4 regions of the Methylosinus sp. sav-2 genome follow, and region 1 is predicted to be linked to each of the others. Evidence: predicted binding sites of a transcription regulator. Region 1 holds the regulator's gene; each other region holds the start of a gene.
The links. The regulator LexA, encoded in region 1, represses DNA repair genes until DNA is damaged. The targets are predictions, from matches to a motif close to TGTTCNNNNTGTGTTCNG.

Region 1 (3,542 bases):
GGAAAAGCCTCACCGCTCCTTCGCCGCGCCCGCTTCCGGCTCGACGCGCGGCAGCAGCGGCGCGGCCGCGCCCGAGCGCTTGATCAGCGCGGCGGCGTCCGGCGCGAAGACGGGATCGTCCCAGGCGCCGGAGAGATCGAAGCCGATCTGCACGCCCTTCTCGCGCGGCTTGCCGGCGGCGTCGGCCTCATTGGCCTGCGCCTTCATCGCGAGGCTGCGCTCGGGAATGCGCGTCTGGCCGGCGAAGGCCAGCGCGAAGCCCGGCCCATGCGCCTGGCCGTCCTCTATATTCGCGGTTCCTTTGACGATCTTGATGGTCGCGCTGGCGCGATCCACCAGCGAATGGCCGGAGCGAATATCCATCGCGCTCGACAAAGGCCGCTTGTCGACGCGGCGCAGCGCGCGCTCGAGATCTATGCCGCCGACCTCGCCCTCGCTCAGCGTGAGGCTGGCGCGGCCGTCGAGATCGCGCGTGATCTGCGCGACGCTGTCGCCAGTGGCGTCGAGCGTGAAATTGGCGTCCAGCGCGCCGCCGAGATCGGGCCGTGCGGCGAGGTCCCAGGCGAGCGCGCCGGCGTCGACCCCGGTCAGCTGCGCATTGCCGTGAAACTCCAGCGCGCCCGCCGCATTGGCGGCGAAAGTGGCGCGGCCCTTCACCGTCCCCTTATAGGCCTGCGCCTCGGCGAGCGAGAGCTCGAGCCTTCCGCCGCGCAGCAGCAGCGATAGAGCGGCGTCCTCGAGATTCAGCCGCAATATGCGGGCGCGCGTCGCCGAAAGTCGTAGATCGACATCGGCGTCCTGAATATTCGGCAGGGTGAAAGCGTCGCGGCTCCATTGGCCGTCGGCGCCGGAGAGCGGCGGCAGATCGGCGATCATCGGCTTCAGCGACACGAAATTGCTGGCGAGAGTCGCATGGACGATGGGCTTGTCGCCCTCGTGGCGCAGCGCGAATGTGCCCTCGAACTCATTGTCGTCGGCCGAGAGCTTCACATCGGTGAGCTGAAAATCGCGCAGGCCGACGCTGGCCTTGGCGGAGAGCTGCACATTCTCGAAGGCGCCGGGCAGCGGCGCGCTCACCTTGGCGAGGCCGAGCGCATGGCGCAGCGAGGGCGAGGAGGCGGTGAGGCGCCCCATATAGCGCGGCTTGGCGCCGATCTGGCCGAAGCCTTCCGCCTCCAGACGGACGCTGTCCGAATCGAGCCGCACAGTGACCGGCGTCTGCTCGCCGCGCAGCAGCGCGCCGGGCTTCAGCACCCAGAGCATGGCGCGCGGCCGCTCGCCGCCCCAGGAGAAAGCGGCGTCGAGCGTCGCCGGCGAGCCGACGGTGCGCCAATCGAGCGTCGCGTCAATGTCCTGCAGCGTTTCCTCGCCGCCCGAATATTTGAGCCTTGCGACGCCGGAGACGATGGAGACGCCGCCGAGCCGGGCGCGATCGGCCTTCTCGGCCGCCGGCGTCGAGGGCCGCGCCGCCGCGGCGCGCACGGCCGCGCCGGCCGTGCTCATCGGCTTGCGATCGAGATCGACCTCTATGGCGGGGCGGATGAGCTCGATATCGGCGATTTCCAAACGGCCGGCGAGCAGCGGCAGCAGCAGCACATTGCCGTGCAGCCTCTCGGCCTCGATAGTCAGCGCCGCATTGGGATCGGCGAAGGCGATGCTGTCTATGGTGATGTGCGGGCGCGGCAGCAGCGAGAAGGTCGAGCGGCCTTTGGCGGCGATGAACAGCCCGGAGGAGGCGTTGAGCTGGCCCGAAATCTCCTCGAGCAGCGCATTGGTCGAGAAGGTCCAAGGCGCGAGCGCCGCGCCGAGCGCCACTGCGGCGACGGCGCCGAGAGCGATCAGCCAGCGGCGCGAGAGGCGCGGGAAAGGCAGGCGGCGGCTTTGGCCCAAGGGCTTGGATCCTTCGATTTCGCGCAGCGGGCCGGTCGAGTGCGACATTCCATCGTCCATGTAGAAAAGAAGCGGGCGGCCGCGGGCCGCTGGCGACACAGCGCGCGCCCTCGGCGAGGGCGCGAGACGAGAGCAACATGCCTTTATCGCTCTGCCGCTACGCGAAAAGGCCCGCGCGCCAAAAGCGCGCGAGGCCGGACCATGGCGGCAAAGGGCGGCGAGATCGTGGCGGCGCGAGGCTCTCAGTATTTGCGCAGAAGGCTGACCAGACGCCCCTGGATGCGGACGCGATCCGGCCCGAAAATGCGCGTCTCATAGGCCGGATTGGCGGCCTCCAGCGCTATGGAGGCGCCGCGCTTGCGCAGGCGCTTCAATGTCGCCTCCTCCTCGTCGATGAGGGCGACGACGATATCGCCGGTGTCGGCGCTGTCCTGCTTCTTCACCACGACGACGTCGCCGTCGAGAATGCCGGCCTCGATCATCGAATCGCCGCGCACCTCGAGCGCGAAATGCTCGCCGCCGCCGAGCATATCCGGCGGCAGGCTGATGGTGTGGCTGCGATTCTGCAGAGCGGAAATGGGCGTGCCGGCGGCGATGCGGCCCATGACCGGAATCGCCACCTGCTGATCGGACTCCGGCTCGCCGGCCGGGACGGGGCGCACGCGGCCGAGCGCGCCCTCAATGACCGAGGGCGAGAATTTGCCGCCGCGCGCGGCGACGCGAGGCGTCGCCGATTCGGGCAGGCGCAGCACCTCGAGCGCGCGGGCGCGATTGGGCAGTCGGCGGATGAAGCCGCGCTCCTCGAGCGCGAGAATGAGCCTGTGAATGCCGGATTTGGAGCGCAGATCGAGCGCGTCCTTCATCTCGTCGAAGGAGGGCGGCACGCCGGTCTCCTTCAGGCGCTCATGGATGAAGCGCAGCAGATCGCTCTGTTTCTTGGTCAGCATGGAAGCCCCCCGGCGCCGCCCGCCCGCGTCGCGCCACGTCCGAACCCGGCCATGATGGCGCGGGTTCATAAACAAATCATGAACGGGAGGATAAGCGTTCTCGGTGCGTTCTGCAAGGGCGGTGACGCGAATACCCAATTGGTCGAGCGCTGAGCCCAATTCAACGCTTGATCGAGATCGTTCCCGGATAAATCTCGACGAAAACACGCCTTCCTTCGCGGTCTCGGCTTCGGCGCCACTCGTGCTCGATCACCGACATCGCGTCTGCAGCGCGCTGCGCAGCCTTCACGGTTTCACACGAAAATTTGATAAGGCTCAGATTTATAAATCGCCTTTTACTGATCCCATTTTCTTTCGCGAGCTGCTTCATATCGCCGTCGAGGCTCACGAGGATCGCCTCGTTTGCTTCGGCCAATGTGCAAACAAGCGGGTCTGGCGACCCTCGCGCGCCGGCGTCTCGAAGATAGATTACGTGGTGTCCCGCATCGGAAAAGACGCGCCCGACGCTGTCCGGCACGCATTCATCGAGGAACAAACGTAGGCGAATCTTCTCTGTCACGCGGCCTTGTTTTTCGACTTGTAAGAAATAGCGGCTTCTATGTCTTCTCTCGTAAGCGTCGGATATTCAGATCGAATCTGCTCGACAGTGTATCCAGCGTCGGCAAAGCTCTTGATCGCTTTCACAGGAACTCGCGTCCCAGCGAT
Region 2 (3,542 bases), on a different contig from region 1:
CAGAAAATCCTGATAGAGCACGGCGATGGTGCGGAAGTTGGCGTCGCTGTCGCTCAAAATCTCGCGCAGCGCCGAATCGATCGCAGCCTGACGCTGCTCGGGCGAAATGCTCGGCGGCGACTCGGCGGCGGGCGGCGCCGGCGGCGCGCTGCGGGCGAGCCGCGCCAGCACATCGGCGGTCGGCGCGGGCGGCGGCGGCCGGCGCGGGGCCTCGAAGCGCGCTTCATTGGCGCCGGGCGTGAAAATGAGATGCGCGTCGTCGGCGCCGGCCTCCGGCAGCGGCAGCAGCCTGGGGCTGACATTGCGCGCGGAAGTCTCCACCGGGCCGATGCGCACGGGCAGCGGGCGGCGCGCCATGGCCGGGCCGAGCGCGACGAAATTGCCGCTCTGCAAATCGCGGAACATTTCCGCCTGCCGCCGCTCCATGCCGAGCAGATCGGCGGCGCGCGCCATGTCTATGTCGAGGAAAGTGCGGCCCATGAGAAAATTGGACGCCTCCGCCGCGACATTCTTGGCGAGCTTGGCGAGGCGCTGCGTGGCGATGACGCCGGCGAGACCTCGCTTGCGGCCGCGACACATGAGATTGGTCATGGCGCCGAGCGAGGCTTTGCGCGCCTCGTCCGACACTTCGCCGGCGACGGCGGGCGCGAAGAGCTGCGCCTCGTCCACCACGACGAGCAGCGGATACCATTGGTCGCGCTCGGCGTCGAAAAGCCCGCCGAGAAAAGCGGCGGCGGCGTGCATCTGCTGCTCGGCGTCCAGCCCTTCGAGATCGAGCACCACAGAGACGCGGTGTTGGCGGGCGCGCGCGGCGATGCGCGTGAGATCGGCGATGCCGCAGCGGGCGTCCACCACCACATGGCCGTAGCGCTCGGCCAGCGTGACGAAATCGCCTTCCGGATCGATGATCGCCTGCTGCACCCAGGGCGCGCTCTGCTCCAGCAGGCGGCGCAGCAGATGCGATTTGCCGGAGCCGGAATTGCCCTGCACCAGAAGGCGCGTCGCCAGCAGCTCCTCGAGATCGAGCGTTGCGACGCCGCCATCGGCGCGGGTCCCGAGATCGATGGAAACCTTGGCGGGCGCCGTCATCGCGGCGCCCCTCCGGCCGTGAAGGAGGGAAAGATCATGGCGCGGAGTCATATCGATTCGCGCCGCGCGTTCAACTGCGTCGCGCAGCCTGTGGACAAGCGCGCGCTGTCGGCGGCGTGCTCCGGGCGCCTTTTCTCCGTTCCATTCTCTTTGTGACCGGCCGCGCCGCCGCCGCTTGACTCGGCCTCGTTTGTTCCGTATGTGTTCTCTTGTTCGTCAAATGTTCTGAGCGTGCGTAAACAAGTCCCCTAGAGTTGTAAGTAGCCGTTGTAAGCGTCGCATCGAGGCTCGCGGTCGCGAGGCGCCCCAGTGTCGCGCATGGGCGTCTCGCGCCGCGAGCCGAAGCGAGGCCGGCGCCCGGCGAGACGCCGGCCGCAGGGCCGGCAAGGAGATCATCGCCATGGCGAGCTCGGCGAAACGTCTGATCGAGAAATCGGAGAAGAGCGACTGGCGCCGGGCGGCGCAGCTGAGCCGTGAGGCGATCGGAGCGGTCGTGAATTTTTCCAGCGAGGAGCGTCCGATCGTCGATCCGGCGCGGCGGCGCGGGCGCGGCGCGCTCTCCAATGAGAGCGGCCGTTTCGAGCGCGAGCGGCGCGTCGAGGCCGATGACGGCTGGAATGGGCTGGAGGAGCTCGGCGAGTTCCGCACCAATGTCCATGTCGAGCGGGCGAAGACGATCATCACGCGCAACGACTCGCCGGACATTTCCTTCGACCGATCCATCAATCCCTATCGCGGCTGCGAGCATGGCTGCGTCTATTGTTATGCGCGGCCGAGCCACGCCTATATGGGCCTCTCTCCGGGCCTCGATTTCGAGACGGAGATTTTCGTCAAGGAAGGCGCGGCGCAATTGCTCGAGCGCGAATTGTCGGCGCGCAATTATTCGCCCAAGACCATCGCCGTCGGCGCCAATACCGACCCCTATCAGCCGCTCGAGAAGCGCTATCGCGTCACGCGCGGCTTGCTCGAGGTGGCGAGCCGCGCCGATCATCCGATCGGCATAGTGACGAAATCATCGCTGGTCGTTCGCGACATCGACATTCTCGCGCCTATGGCGCGCAAGGGTCTGGTCAAGGTCGCGATCTCGCTGACGACGCTCGATCCGGCCTTGGCGCGGGCGATGGAGCCGCGCGCCGCCTCGCCGGAGCGGCGGCTCGCCACGATCGAGCGGCTGGCCGAGGCGGGAATTCCGGTCGCGGTTCTGGTCGCGCCGATCATTCCGGCGATCAATGACGCCGAGATCGAGACCATATTGACGCGCGCCCATGCCGCCGGCGCGCGCGAGGCCGGCTATGTGATGCTGCGGCTGCCGCTCGAGCTGCGCGAATTGTTCAGCGAATGGCTCGTCACCCATTTTCCGGCCAAGGCGCGGCATGTGCTTTCGCTGGTGCGCTCGGCGCGCGACGGCAAGCTCTACGACCCTTCCTTCGACAAGCGCATGAGCGGCGACGGCCCTTACGCCTGGATGATCGGCCGTCGTTTCGAGCTGGCGGCGCAGCGTCTCGGCTTTTCCCGCACGCGGCTGCGCGCCGATCTGTTCCGGCCGCCGCGCAGCGACGCCGAGCAGCTGAGCCTTTTTTAAAAAAAGGCGCGCCGGGGCCGATTGCTCCGGCTCCGCCGCTGTGTTTGTTTCAGCCGCCCTTTTTCGACGAGCCGAGCGAGCATGCCTCCCCATTTTCTCACCGAGACGCGCGTCCTGCGCGGCGGCGCTCGACCCATCGCCGGCGTCGACGAGGTCGGGCGCGGGCCGCTCGCCGGCCCGGTCGCGGCCGCTGCCGTGATTCTCGATCCTGACCGTCTGCCGGATGGCGTCGACGATTCGAAGGCTCTGTCCGCCAAGGCGCGGGACGCCGCCTTCGAGCGAATCGTCTCCAGCGCGCTCGCCATCGGCGTCGCTTTCGCCAGCGTCGAGGAGATCGATCGGCTGAATATTCGCCGCGCCGCGCTGCTGGCCATGGCGCGCGCCGTCGCCGCGCTTCATATCGCGCCGGGCTTCGTGCTGGTCGACGGCCGCGACCTGCCCGAGCTCGCCTGTCCGGGCGAGGCGATCGTGAAAGGAGACGCGCTCTCTCTTTCTATCGCCGCCGCGTCGATTGTCGCCAAGGTCGCGCGTGACAGCCAGATGCGCCGCCTCGCCCGGCTCTATCCCCATTACGGATTCGAGACCAACGCCGGCTATGGCACGCGCGAGCATCTCGCCGCCCTCGAAGCCCATGGGCCGACGCCCTTTCACCGCATGAGCTTCGCGCCGCTGCGGGAGCCGCGCGCGCCGCGCCGCGAGGCCGCCGCCCTCTGACCGCCTGTCATGAGCGTTCGTAAATATCTGGTGAAAATGGAATTTCTTAACGAAGGCGTGCGGAAAAGAGACAGCCGCGCACGGGCTTTCTAAACCCGGCTTTTACCGCGATCGGGCAATGTTCGCATCGTTGGTTGCGTAGCCGGTGATTGTTCAT
Region 3 (3,542 bases), on a different contig from region 1:
CATGACGAAAGCCGCCGAAACCCGAGGCGCGGCCAAGCCGCTGTTCTCCTATCGCAAGCATTGGGCGCATCGCTTCGGCGTCGCGCCATTTCTGCCCATGTCGCGCGCCGAAATGGAGACGCTCGGCTGGGACAGCTGCGACATCATCCTCGTCACCGGCGACGCCTATATCGACCATCCGAGCTTCGGCATGGCCATCATCGGCCGCCTCTTGGAGGCGCAGGGCTTTCGCGTCGGCATTATCGCGCAGCCGGATTGGCGCGACGCCTCCGCCTTCCGCGCGCTCGGCAAGCCCAATCTCTTCTTCGGCGTCACCAGCGGCAATATGGATTCGATGGTGAACCGCTACACCTCCGACCGGCGGCTGCGGCACAATGATTCCTACACGCCCGGCGGCGAAGGCGGCAAAAGGCCGGATCGCGCCGTCATCGTCTACGCCCAGCGTTGCCGCGAGGCTTTCCCCGATGCGCCTATATTGCTCGGCGGCATAGAGGCGTCGCTGCGGCGCATCGCCCATTACGACTATTGGTCCGACAAGGTCCGCCGCTCCATTCTCTTCGACGCCAAGGCCGATCTGCTGCTCTATGGCAATGCCGAGCGCGCGCTGGTCGAGGTCGCGCATCGCATCGCCAAGCGCGGCATGGCGCAGGATTTCTCCGATATCCGCGGCGTCGCCTTCACGCGCGACGCGACGCCCGAGGACTGGATCGAGGCCTCGGCCGAGGACATTGACGAGCCCGACGAAGGCCGCATGCGCAAGGACGCGCAGAGCGAGACTGTCGTCATACGCCTGCCCGCTTTCGAGCAGGTCGCCAATGACCCCGAATCCTACGCCCGCGCCTCGCGCGTGCTGCATCGGGAGAGCAATCCGGGCAATGCGCGGCCGCTGACGCAGCGTCATGGAACGCGCGATATTTGGCTCACCGCGCCGCCCATTCCGCTGACCATGGCGGAGATGGATGGCGTCTATGATCTGCCCTTTGCGCGCGCGCCGCATCCGTCCTACACGCAGCCTATCCCTGCATGGGAGATGATCCGTCATTCGGTGACGATCATGCGCGGCTGCTTCGGCGGCTGCTCCTTCTGCTCCATCACCGAGCATGAGGGGCGCATCATTCAATCGCGCTCGGAAGGCTCGATCCTCAAAGAGATCGAGACGATCCGCGACAAGACCGAAGGTTTCACCGGCATCATCTCCGACATTGGCGGGCCGACGGCGAATATGTATCGCCTCGCCTGCAAGGATCGCGAGACCGAGGCGCTGTGCCGGCGGCCCTCCTGCGTCTATCCGGATATTTGCAAGAATCTCGAGACCAGCCACGACTCGCTGATCCAGCTCTATCGTAAGGCGCGCGCAATTCCCGGCGTCAAGAAAGTGATGGTGGCCTCGGGCGTGCGCTATGATCTCGCGGTGAAGAGCCCGGCCTATGTGCGCGAGCTGGTCGAGCATCATGTCGGCGGCTATCTCAAAATCGCGCCCGAACATACGGAGAGCGGCCCGCTCTCCAAGATGATGAAGCCCGGCATTGGCTCATACGACCGCTTCAAGCGTCTGTTCGACGCGGCGGCGCAGGCGGCCAAGAAGCAATATTTCCTCATCCCCTATTTCATCGCCGCGCATCCGGGCACGAGCGACGAGGATATGTTGAATCTGGCGCTGTGGCTGAAAAAGAACGGCTATCGCGCCGATCAGGTGCAGACCTATCTGCCATCGCCCATGGCGCTGTCGACGGCCATGTATCATTCGGGCTTCAATCCGCTGAAGCCGGTGCGCCGCGGCGCGTCGGAAAAGGTCGACGCCGTGAAGGGCCTGCGCCAGCGCCGCCTGCACAAGGCCTTTCTGCGCTATCACGATCCCGAGAATTGGCCGGTGCTGCGCGAGGCGCTGAAAGCCATGGGCCGCGCCGATCTCATCGGCCCCGGCAAGCATCATCTCGTGCCGGGCTGGCAACCGGTGGGAACCGGCAAGGCCGGCGAAGGCCACCGCACGGGCCAGAAGGGCGCGCGGACGCAGTCGCGGGAGTTCCGGACGAATGGGCTGCGCTCGCGGAGCTCATAGAGATTTCGAGCGCCCCCTCCCCGGCCCTCCCCCGCTTCGCGGGGGAGGGAACAGACCCCGCCCTTCATCGAGGGCTCGCGATCTCCCTCTGGACTCAGAACGGAATATCGTCGTCGAGCTGCTCCGACAAACGTCCGCCGCCGGCCGGCGCCGGGGAGCGCTCGGCGGGCGGGCGTTCCATCGGCGAGGAGCGGCCGAAGCTGGAGCCGCCGCCGCTCGACTGATAGGAGCCGCCGCCGCCTTCATAATCGCCCTCGCCGCGGCCGCCGCCCTTGCTGTCGAGCAGAGTCAGCTCGCCGCGGAAACGCTGCAGCACCACATCGGTCGCGCGGCGCTGAATGCCGTCCTTGTCCTGATATTCGCGCGTCTGCAGCTGGCCCTCGAGATAGATCTTGGAGCCCTTGCGGCAATATTGCTCGGCGATCTTCCCCAAATTCTCGTTGAAGATCGACACATTGTGCCACTCCGTGCGGTCCTTGCGCTCGCCTGTGTTGCGGTCGCGCCAGGATTCCGTCGTCGCCACGGAGAAAGAGACGACGCGGTCGCCCGAGGGCAGCGTGCGCACTTCAGGGTCACGCCCGAGATTGCCGACCAATATGACCTTGTTGACGCTGCCCGCCATGATCCTCTCCGCCTTGATGATGCTCGCGGCACCTTAGTCCGAAACGCGCGAGCGCGAAGACGTTCCGCCGCCTTGTCCACAATTCACGCGATGTTCTTTTTTTGTTCTAGCACCTCCCGCCGTGACGCGCAACGCCCCCCGCCTCCTGTTGGGGGGGACATCGATAAATGTCGGCGGCGGTCAGAGCTATTTGTCGATCTGACCGTAGATTAGCGAGTACCTTCAATATGATGATTTGTCCGCACGTGGGAAACAGGGTGCGGACGCTGCTGCGATGGTCGGACAGAGCTATTTGTCGACGACGGACAGAGCTATTTGTCGGTAATCGCATGGAAGCTGCCGACACATCAATAGGATGGCAAACATTTAGGTGCGGATATGGGTGAGGATATGGTCGTCGGGCTGCGCCCAAGGTGCGGATATAGGTGCGGATAGGTAGGCGTTGCCACTAAGGCAGCACTTCGGACCCGGCTATTCGTCGCCAACTTGGTCGCTCTGGGTCGTGCCCGAAAGATCGAAGAAGATCGCCTCAGCTGCCACAATGGCAGCCTCCTCAGCATCGCGGCGGCTCATTTTGAGGCCCGCCTCAAGCTTCTGTACAATATCTTCTATATCGTTGTAATGACGCGCAATCTTCCGCGCCAGCCATTTCGCATAGTCACTTGGATCACGCTCCTTCGGAACAAAAAGCAACGACTTCGCAAAAAAGTCCTTTAGTAATATCGCGAGCACTCTGTCATTGAGCACGCTGGTCGCAACACGGTGCTTTCCAGCTTGATTGCCTGTAATAAGATAGTCAACAGGCGTCATAAACTGCGCAGAGAACTTCGATATCTCCGCATATGGCACGGAATTACGCTT
Region 4 (3,542 bases), on a different contig from region 1:
CGCGTCTTGTTCTGGCCCTGGAATTCCGGCTCGCGAATAAAGACGGAGATCATCGCCGCCGACTGGCCCATGAGGTCCTCGGCCGTCACATTGGCGGCGCGCTTGGCCTGGCCGATGCGCTCGGCGTGATCCTTCAAGCCGCGCAGCAGAGCGAGGCGAAAGCCCGCCTCATGCGTGCCGCCGTCCGGCGTCGGAATCGTGTTGCAATAGGAGTGGGAAAAACCGTCCTCATTGGAGAACCAGGCGATGGCCCATTCGAGCGAGCCATGGCCGCCCTCGCGCTGCACCTTGCCGACGAAGGGCTGATCGGCGACCAGCTCCTTGCCCTCGGTCTCGCGCGTGAGATAATCGCGCAACCCGCCGGGGAAACGCAGCACGGCCTCGGCCGGCACATCCGAGCCCGGCTCGATCAGCGCCGGAGCGCAATGCCAGCGAATCTCGACGCCGCCGAAGAGATAGGCCTTGGAGCGCGCCATGCGGAACAGCCGCGCCGGCCGCCAATGCGTCGCCGGGCCGAAGATTTCCGCGTCCGGCTTGAAGCGCACCTTAGTGCCGCGGCGATTGGCGATGCGGCCGAGCTTTTCAAACTTGCTGGCGACGAGGCCGCGCGAGAAGACCTGACGATAGAGCTGCTGCTCTCTGGCCACCTCGACCTCAACCCTCTCCGACAGGGCGTTGACTACGGACACGCCGACACCATGCAGGCCGCCGGAGGTTTGATAGGCCCCCGAATCGAATTTGCCGCCGGCGTGCAGCATGGTCATCGCGACTTCGAGCCCGGTCTTGTCCGGAAACCGCGGGTGTCGATCGATCGGAAAACCGCGGCCATTATCCACGACGGTGAGCCAGCCCTCCGGCTCGAGCGTGACCTCTATGAAGCTGGCGTGGCCGGCGACGGCCTCGTCCATCGCATTGTCCAGCACCTCGGCGAAGAGGTGATGCATGGCGGCCTCGTCCTTGCCGCCGATATACATGCCCGGCCGCCGCCGCACCGGCTCCAGCCCCTCGAGCACCTCGATAGAGGCGGCGTCATATTCCGCCGGCGCCTTGGGCGCTTTCGCGGCGGGAGCGGCGGCGGCGGGCTTGCGCGGAGCGCCGCCGAAGAGATCATCGGATTTGGCCATGGAGGGGATTTTAGCGATTCGCGAGGGGGAGCGCGAGGGGGTACGAGAACATACAATGAACTTCTTTGAATAGGGACGTCCGCCTATCTCGCGCTCTGCCTGTTCCAAGCCGACCAAAACGAAAGCTGCGCCGGACCTGGAGAAGAATCGGGTTGAGGTTTCCTCATCCTGAGGAGGCGGCGCAGCCGCCGTCTCGAAGGACGAGAAAACCGTCAGCGCCGCCTTCTGGAGATCGCCCTCGTGCTTCGAGACGGTCGCTTCGCGACCTCCTCAGCATGATGGCGAGGGGGATTGCCCTTCGCGCGCCCGCCTCACCCAGCAATTGATCGAAAATCTCCCATCGGCAAAGGCGCTCGCGCAGCGCGTCGTCCGCACCTCATGCAATGCGGCGGACGGAAAAGCGACGAGACGATCATAGACCGGCGCTATGTCCGCAAAGCCGTCCGGCGAAAAGAGCCGCAGCGCGCCGCCCTCGAAACGCTTGGGCAGCGCGTGAAAATAATAGACGAGCGTGAGCGCCCGCACGCTGTCGTGTCCGTCTGGCCGCGGCGGCGCATCGGCGTGGCGCTTGAAGAAGCCGCCGTCGCCGTAGCGCACCATCTCGATCTCTTTTTTCGTTTCGGTCGGCAGGCCGACATGAAGCTCATGCGTCAGTTGCGCGAGGATGGCGTCGACAGATGCGGAGAAAGCCGCGCGCAGCGGGCCGAGCTCGAGAAGATGCGAAGAATCGCGCACCGACGTATCGACGCGCGCCTCGCGCTCGGCTGTATAGAAACGCGATTGGTGAAATTCGCTCTCATGCGCCAGCGCGAATTGCATCAGCTCGCCGGCGCGCGCCGCGCCGAGAAAGCCGTCGATGACGACATGCGCAGGCGTGGCGGCGGCGGTCATAGGCGCATCCATTGCGGCGACAGAAGCGCTCGATAGAGCACAGAAAGCCGCACCTTAAAAAGCCGCGCATCGCTCAGCCATGCAAAGCCGCGAAACGCGCCTTTCGCTCGGCGAAACGCGGCGACACCCATTCGACCAGCGCCGCGCCCGCCGTCTCCGGCCGCCCGCTGTCGAAAGGCGGCGCCGGCGCATATTCGATCGACAATTGGATCGCGCGCGCGACCTGCTCGCCAGCGATATCGGACGCGAGCGTCAAAGCGAAATCAATGCCCGCCGTCACGCCGCCGCCGGTGACGACGCGGCCGTCGCGCACGACGCGCGCGGCGTCCGGCTCGGCGCCGAACAAGGGCAGCAGCTCGCGCCAGGCCCAATGGCAGGCGGCGCGCTTGCCGCGCAAAAGCCCCGCGGCGCCGAGCAGCAGCGAGCCGTTGCAGACCGAGGTCACATAGCGTGCGCCTTCCGCGAGCCGCGCGATCTGCTCCAGAAATTCGCGATCGACCGACGCCGCCTCGACGCCGGGCCCGCCGGGAACGCAGAGGAGATCGCAGCGCTCCACGCTGGCGAGCGCGCGCGTCGAGCCGAATTCGAGCCCCGTGTCGGAAGCGACGGCGCCGCCCTCGCGCGAGGCGACGACGACCTCCGCGCCGGGCAGCCGCGACAGCACCTCGAAAGGTCCGGTGAAATCGAGCTGAGTGAGACGCGGAAAAATCGCGAAGACGATGCGAAAGCTTTGGTCGGACATTGCGAGCCTCCCCTTGTTGACGAAGGCAGAGTAGCGCCGCTAGGCTCTGTCTCAAATGACGGTTTTCCCACTTTTTCAGACAAAGCCATGAGCGCGCGGATCATCGCTCTGCTGATCTTCGAGGATTTTCAGATTCTCGACGCCGCGGGTCCGATCGCCGCATTCGAGATCGCCGCGCGCATCGTCCCCGGCGCCTATGCGATACGGACGATCGCCGTCGCGCCGGGCGTCGTGCGCTCCTCTTCCGGCGTCGCCATAGCGGCCGGGGGCTTCGCCGCGGCGCGACGTTGCGACACGCTGCTGATCGCCGGAGGCCTCGGCACGCGCGCCGCCGCCACGGACAGAGCGACTCTCGCTTTCGTCGCCCGCGCAGCGACGCGCGCGCGACGTGTGGCGAGCGTATGCTCGGGCGCCTATGTGCTGGCGGCGGCCGGGCTGCTCGACGGCCGCAGAGCGACGACGCATTGGAGCCGCAGCGGCGATTTTCAGCGACGCTTTCCAAAGGTTCGGCTGGAGCCGGATTTGATCTTCGTGCGCGATGGGCCGATCTGGAGCTCCGCCGGAATCACCGCGGGGATCGATCTCGCGCTGGCGATGATCGACGACGATCTCGGCGAGGATGTCGCGCGCGCAGTGGCGCGGCAGCTCGTCGTCTATCATCGGCGCCCGGGCGGGCAATCGCAATTTTCCGCGCTGCTGGAATTGGAGAGCCGGCAAGACAAATTCGCGACGCTGCTGCGCTGGGCGAGCGAGCGTCTGCAACATCGCCTCACCGTGGAGGAGCT

Region 2: EDE12_RS19540 (PA0069 family radical SAM protein) is a predicted target of LexA. The motif match lies at 1,281-1,298, and genes of this name have one in related genera.
Region 3: ssb (single-stranded DNA-binding protein) is a predicted target of LexA. The motif match lies at 2,773-2,790, and genes of this name have one in related genera.
Region 4: parE (DNA topoisomerase IV subunit B) is a predicted target of LexA. The motif match lies at 1,169-1,186, and genes of this name have one in related genera.

What each region holds. Positions count from the first base shown of each region.
Region 1 is NZ_SOEJ01000002.1:216,203-219,744, reverse strand. It holds gene EDE12_RS07210 (AsmA family protein) at 10-1,890, opposite strand; gene lexA (transcriptional repressor LexA) at 2,133-2,837, opposite strand; gene EDE12_RS07200 (DUF5615 family PIN-like protein) at 2,998-3,396, opposite strand; gene EDE12_RS07195 (DUF433 domain-containing protein) at 3,393-3,542, opposite strand, start outside.
Region 2 is NZ_SOEJ01000019.1:34,543-38,084, forward strand. It holds gene EDE12_RS19535 (ATP-binding protein) at 1-1,089, opposite strand, end outside; gene EDE12_RS19540 (PA0069 family radical SAM protein) at 1,490-2,671, shown strand; gene EDE12_RS19545 (ribonuclease HII) at 2,753-3,385, shown strand; gene EDE12_RS19550 (DNA methyltransferase) at 3,541-3,542, shown strand, end outside.
Region 3 is NZ_SOEJ01000018.1:21,616-25,157, reverse strand. It holds gene EDE12_RS19140 (YgiQ family radical SAM protein) at 2-2,059, shown strand; gene ssb (single-stranded DNA-binding protein) at 2,154-2,681, opposite strand; gene EDE12_RS19130 (helix-turn-helix domain-containing protein) at 3,153-3,542, opposite strand, start outside.
Region 4 is NZ_SOEJ01000012.1:60,679-64,220, reverse strand. It holds gene parE (DNA topoisomerase IV subunit B) at 1-1,124, opposite strand, end outside; gene EDE12_RS17295 (2OG-Fe(II) oxygenase) at 1,395-2,015, opposite strand; gene EDE12_RS17290 (DJ-1/PfpI family protein) at 2,089-2,757, opposite strand; gene EDE12_RS17285 (helix-turn-helix domain-containing protein) at 2,857-3,542, shown strand, end outside.